One region of the Priestia sp. Y58 genome, then DNA from elsewhere that is predicted to be linked to it. Evidence: predicted binding sites of a transcription regulator. Region 1 holds the regulator's gene; the other holds the start of a gene.
The links. The regulator LexA, encoded in region 1, represses DNA repair genes until DNA is damaged. The targets are predictions, from matches to a motif close to CGAACATATGTTCG.

Region 1 (3,440 bases):
CTGCTTCATACTATCCCAATTGATGTTTCCCTTTAGTTTGCTAATAACTAAATTCATTCCGTAAATACCGGAAAGAACCGTATAAATCGTTAAAATCAATAATAAGTAATTGTGACGTTTGGCTGCGATTTTCTCTTGATTTTGGTACAAAGTACCAAGGGTTTCTTTGACTTCTTGATAAAGAGAATTGATGTGGAAGATTTTTTTAAAGAGCTCAGAAAACTCTTGACCTTCTGTGCGAGAGCTAATTTCTAAAAATAAATATTTACCTGAAAATACGGTAATAGAGCGGATTAGTCGTTCAATGCCCTCTGAATTTTTATGAAACGTGAGCTGAGAATACTCATAAGATAGTTTTAGCAACACGATTTTATAGAAAAAATGTAAAAATAAATTATAGTAATGCTGGCCAAATAGATGATTCATCAAAAGCTGATCCGTTTTAGAGTCTGCCGATTTAGAAATACATGAAAACACATGGTCTGTTATGACGTAATAAGTTTCAGGAGCCCACCTTTCATACACATGTTTAGTATTATACGTTTTAATATACTCATGATTGTGTGCAGAAATAAACGCTTTCCCGTCAGGCGTATAGCTATTTAGCTGCCCAGTACGAAATAAAGTTGTGGAATTAATCTCTTGCTCTTTATTTACCGTTACATAACTTAACACAAACATCCGTTCATCGATAAAATAAGGAAGGCTCCCAACGTGCTGTTCACGCGTGGCTTCTTTCTTGATGTGTTCGTTCAAAAATGGCGCAAGCTGTGAAAAAATATAATCTTGTACTTTGCTATAGCGATGATGTTCATAGGTAATGGTGGATCCATGCTCTTCAGCAAGCTTCGGTTCTAATACACGAAAATGATTCATGAATTCTAAAATATCATCATAGGTATAATGATCATGGCTCATCTCAGTGCGAATGGTCATGACGCCAATTTCAAAAGGACATAAAAAAACATCCACAGACAGCACGTTGCTAGACACGGTGGTGGAGGAAGTGTGTAACGTAATGGTATGGTCTATTTTTTTGGAAAATCGAAGCAACCCTTCTTTTTCGCACGAGTCAGGGAATAGAATACATTCAATGTAAGGAAGAAAATATTGATCCAGGCTATCATGAGATACGTAATACTGTTCTCCGTAGTATTCTTTTTCTAAATGTTTGTTTTGAATGGAAAAAAACTCGAACAAATTTTCTTTCAGTGCATGAACAAGCTGCTCTTTATTTTTTCGATCAAAAGAAAAAGGAAAAAGAAACATGTTCATTGCTTTGGTAGGTACAATGGTTTGAAATGATTCTGTTTTCCTTGGTGTATTGGTCATAAACTACATCCTTCTTATGGTCGGTTGTATTTCCTTGTAAGAGTCGCGGAAATGCAGATAGAAAGTAAAAAGTGAAACAAGCTTTACAAAAACCGTTCTACCTGCTTGCGATGATTCAACGTATCATTTATAATATGCCAATTTTTTTAGAAAACAAACGTAAAAAAACCAACTAACATCATGATTAGTTGGCTTTACATACAGTGTCTGATTAGTGAATCGTGCGATATACACCAGTTACTTTTCCTAAAATCGTTACGTGGCGAAGAATAATAGGCGCCATCGTTGAATTTTCAGGCTGTAAACGAACGAAATTTTCTTCTTTGAAGAAACGTTTTACCGTTGCTTCGTTATCCTCGGTCATAGCGACCACAATATCTCCATTATTAGCCGTTTGCTGCTGACGTACGATTACCATATCGCCATCTAGAATACCTGCTTCAATCATACTTTCTCCCATAATTTCAAGCATAAATACATGATCATCTGGAGAAACGAATTTATCTGGAAGAGGGAAATATTCTTCCACATTTTCAACGGCTGTTATAGGAAGACCCGCTGTTACTTTACCGATAACAGGAACATTAATGACATTGCTTTTAGGGATGTTTACTTCATCTAGTTGAAGAACTTCGATTGCTCTTGGTTTTGTTGGATCTCTGCGAATTAACCCTTTGCTTTCTAAACGAGCTAAATGCCCGTGTACAGTGGAGCTAGAGGCTAATCCTACCGCTTCCCCAATCTCGCGAACAGAAGGCGGATAACCTTTTAATTTTACTTCGTGCTTAATAAAATCTAGTATGTCTTGTTGACGTTTTGATAGCTTCATATTTTTCACCTCGATTTTAGCTATTCTTTAGGTGAATTATACCACGTGATGTGTCAATATACAAACATAAGTTCGAAGAATTCCATTGACAGAAACAAATGTTCTCAATAAAATAAGAACATATATTCTGATAGGGGGATCATAATATGCAACAATTCTTACATTCTATGAAACATTACGCTATTTTTTTTGCAGTTATCGCTGCACTTACATATGTATTGACGCTGGTTTTAGGAGCGGATAAAGTAGATTTAGACAAATATTCAACGGTTACTATTACAAAAGGAGATACGCTTTGGGACTTGTCCAACAAGTATCATAATCACCATCATTTGACCACCAATGAATTTGTCAAATGGGTTGAAGACGTCAATGATTTAAACTCAGATACTGCCCAGTCTTTATCACCTGGAGATAAATTATATATTCCTGTTTTAAAAAAAGAGTTACATAATCAAGTGGCAATTGAACAGTAGTGTGTAACGGCCGTTCCTGAATATTGTTAGAAGCCGAAAAGGTCGTGATAAAAGTGGACGCCATTATTTATTGCCGTGTCAGTACGGATAAAAAAACCCAAGAAACATCTTTACAGCGCCAGCAAGAAGAATTAAAAAAGCTTGCTGATCTTCACCATCTAGAGGTGAAAAAAGTCGTGATGGAAAAAGCAAGCGGATATGATGTAGACAGAGAGGGTATTTTGGATGTTCTTCATACAATGAAAGAAGAGAAAATATCCGTGCTGCTCATTCAAGACGAAACACGATTAGGCAGAGGAAATGCCCGAATTGCGCTGCTTCATGCTTTTCATAAAGAAAATGCTACCATCTATACGATTAGTCATCAAGGTCAGCTTCAGCTTTCAGAATCTGATTCAATGGTGTTAGATATTATTAGCTTAGTGGAAGAGCATCAGCGGAAATTACATAATGCTAAAATTAAAAGAGGAATGAAAAGAGCCGTAGAAAACGGTTATCGTCCGCAGAAAAATTTAAAAAATCAAGGAGTTAACTCGGGAAGGGAAAAAAAAGAAGCGCCGATTGAAGAAATTGTCCGCCTTCGTCATAACGGCTTAACCTTTGCTGAAATTTCAGTTACGCTAAAAGGTTTTGGTCATAATATTTCAAAAGCGACGGTACATCGCCGCTATCAAGAGTACCAAGAGAGTGCTCAATCTCTTGATAAAACGAAAGAGATTTAGTAAGATGACTACATGTTGCCGGAGCGGTTCGGTAATTTTAATTATTGATTATAAGGAGATAGGTTTTATATGCTATCAAAA
Region 2 (3,440 bases), on a different contig from region 1:
CAATTAGGTCTATATAAAAGGTATATGTTAAGATTACTCTGGTTTTTCCACTAGTTGCATCTGAAAAATTTGAGTTTCTTGAATACCTGCTCTTTGGAGTTCCTCTTTAAATGATTCTCCTTCTTTTACTGTAATGACTCTCTTTGAACCGTCACGTAACGTGTAGATTCTAAAATTGTACATGAATGTACCTCCACCCAAATAAGTGATTCCTGCATACGATTTCTTCAGGAATTAAGCCAAGCGAACATCAATTAGCTCGCTTAACCTCATTTTATTCTTTAACTCAAATACGTCATCAATGAAAGTAAATAAATTCCCAAGAGAATCAACAAACTGAATAACTCCTGTTTCCGTTATACACTGCCCATGCTTGTAATACGTAAGGTACACTTGTTTATTTGTATGTAAGGCTTCAATTAAAGTGAAATTCTTCTGTTAAAACAGGTTGATCTACCTTTAGTTGCTTATTTATAACTTCCTTTAATCCTATGTATTGCTCGGGCATAGTGGCGAATGGACGCCATTTTTTCATTCATCTAGATTCCATATCTTTTTCCTCCTTAGGATTTATGGCCACCTATAAGGCCGTTTCGATAACGAGCTGTTGAATAAGGAAGGTGACTAGACGCACGTAGTACACTATTCTTGCCATAACGCAGCCGAATGTCATCAATCGTTTTGGCAAGAGCATAGGCTCTTTCACGTTGATCAATGTCCTCAAATAAGCTCATTTGCTCCTCTTCTTGAATGCTTGTGTTGGATAATGAAATGCCAATGGAGCGAATCGGCATGCCACTATCATATGTATGTAAAATGGTTAAACAATATGGAAAGATATCCTGGCTTAAGTTCGAAGCTCTCCCCATTTTCTTTTGTCTGGAGAAGCCTCCACCTGTTTGTTTGCTGTAGCTAATGGATAAATGAATCGTTTGAGCCACCACTTGATGCATGCGTAAACGGAAACATACATCATCCAATAGCTCCAACAGCAATAACTCCACTTCTTTTCGGTTTGTATAGTCACGGAATAAAATTTGACTCTTTCCAAAGGAACGAGAGCTAGGAATATATACATCAGAAATGCGACTGTAATCAATGCCATTCGCATTTTGGTGCAACTCTTCTCCTAGTATGCCAAATTCCTTTCGTAACATCTCTTTTGAAGAAAAAGCGAGTTCTTTGATAGAGTGAATACCCAAACGATTTAAGCGTCTTTCCGTAGCAGACGAGATCCCCCAGAAATCCTTCATCGAATGAATGGACCACAACTTAAAGGGAATATCCTCATATCGCCAATAGGCAACTCCTGTTGGGCTGTTCTTGGCTTCATGATCTAAGCTCACCTTCGCCAGTAAGAGATTCGGACCGATACCTGCGGTAGCTGTCAGCCGTGTCTTGCGATAAATCTCGTTGATGATTCTATGGGCCAGTTCTTCTGGTGTTTGAGCGAATAAATGCAACGAAGCTGTCGCATCAATAAATAACTCATCAATGCTATACGCATGAAAGTCTTCAGGAGCCACATACTGTAACACCAAACTTGAAATATAGTTCGAAGCCTTAATATATCTCTCCATAGATGGATTCACCACATGGATATCTTTCCTTTTAGGAATGTCGAAAAGACGACTTCCTGTTTTGATCCCTTCTTTCTTTAATAAAGGTGTGGCAGCTAGCACAACCGATCCTGACCTTTTGATATTCCCCACCACCGCAAGTCTTGTTTTCAACGGATTTAACCCCCGTATGACAGAGGAAACCGAGGCAAAAAACGATTTCATGTCTATACAAATAATCACTCTGTTTGGTAGCTGCCTATCATCCATTAAAAGAACTCCTTAAATTAAAGAACATTTGTTCTCTATATTATATACGAACAAATGTTCTTTAATCAATAAAAACTCTAAAGTTTTCCCGATTATTGCTATTAAATAGCAGTTTCACCATTCTAAAGGATAAGTTCATAAGTAGATTCATCCATCAAATTAATAAATATAAAGAACTACATACAATCCTTTTTGTAGAAAGAAGTGGTAGTATGTATTTAGAGGAGGGATTTTATGGTTATTGATAATTACAAGGTAATAAAAGTACTGGGGTCAGGTAGTTTTGGAACAACTTATTTAGTTGAAAAAGATAATAAGCCTTATGCGCTAAAGCTCATTCGTGAAAATATGATGGCTATGCAAAGCGACGGAGTGAAAAGAATAGAAAGAGAAATTAGAATATTGAAGAATATTAAGGGAGAAGGAACTGTAGATTACATTGATGATGGTATCTATAAAGATGGTTTAGAAAGTTATCGTTATATTGTGATGGAATATGTCGAAGGTATAAGTATGGAAAAATTCGTACGAGACACAGGGGCATTATCTGTCAATGGCGCATCAACCTTAATATTAAACATTTTTAATGCTGTAAATGAGATTCATGAAGCTGGGATTATTCATCGAGACTTAAAACCGGAAAATATTATATTAGTAGACGAAAAAACTTTTCAAGTTAAAGTACTAGATTTCGGAATCTCGAAGCTAATTGACGCTAGTTCACTTACGATTACCGGACAAGGTATGGGAACACTCGCTTATATGGCTCCTGAACAACTAAGTTCTGCAAAAGACATTGATTATCGGGCAGATTACTATTCATTAGGAGCCATCTTTTATGAATTACTTACTAATGAAAAGCCCCTAGAAATGTCTAATCAGCTAGAAGCTATGTTTAAAATTATTAATGAAAAACCAGAACCGGTCATTAATAAAGTGCAGAATATTCCTCTTGAAATTTCTATAATGATTGAAACATTACTTTTAAAAGAACCGTATAAAAGAAATTTAACTCTAGATAATATAAGATCAACACTTAACAATTGTATAAAAAGAAAACAAGAGAAAACTTTTAATTTCAATTATAAACCTAATTCACTTGAACTCATCATTGTATCTCAAAATAACGACTCAAAGTTAATTAATCAAATTTCCAAAGAAAGCGATTTAGATGGAGTAGTTTTCAATGCTCCACAGTTAATATTCTCAGATAAAAATTATCAATCACTTCGCGGAGAAGATACGCGGTTGTTAATTGATCCTTATACACAAACGCTGGGTTATTCAGCATTTACAAGCAAGGAAACGTATAAGAAATTACCTTACGTTATAAATACTTTAAAAAAAGAAACACCAAAAGATTTTAGGTTTGCTTCAGAGATTGAGAGAAGATCGAGGGCAGTTTTAGATTTTCAGCTAAGTTATAGCCCAGATGTTCTTTTAGCACCTTTCCATTTCTACAATTCAGATAACGATGATTGGATCAGAGTGGATTACAACATCTATAAGGAGTGCAGAGCTTATTTAAGTTCCATCAACAGCAATAAACCCTTATATTATGGAATTTCACTAAATATCGATAAGTTTGAGGATACAGATTCAATTGATGAT

Region 2: a site for LexA is predicted at 1,877-1,890, ahead of MMB68_RS24730 (Y-family DNA polymerase). Genes of this name have one in related genera too.

Annotation. Positions count from the first base shown of each region.
Region 1 is NZ_JAKWFL010000001.1:302,024-305,463, reverse strand. It holds gene MMB68_RS01690 (magnesium transporter CorA family protein) at 1-1,332, opposite strand, end outside; gene lexA (transcriptional repressor LexA) at 1,544-2,161, opposite strand; gene yneA (cell division suppressor protein YneA) at 2,308-2,637, shown strand; gene MMB68_RS01675 (YneB family resolvase-like protein) at 2,691-3,359, shown strand; gene MMB68_RS01670 (DUF896 domain-containing protein) at 3,429-3,440, shown strand, end outside.
Region 2 is NZ_JAKWFL010000012.1:46,713-50,152, forward strand. It holds gene MMB68_RS24725 (hypothetical protein) at 34-183, opposite strand; gene MMB68_RS24730 (Y-family DNA polymerase) at 564-1,829, opposite strand; gene MMB68_RS24735 (serine/threonine protein kinase) at 2,064-3,440, shown strand, end outside.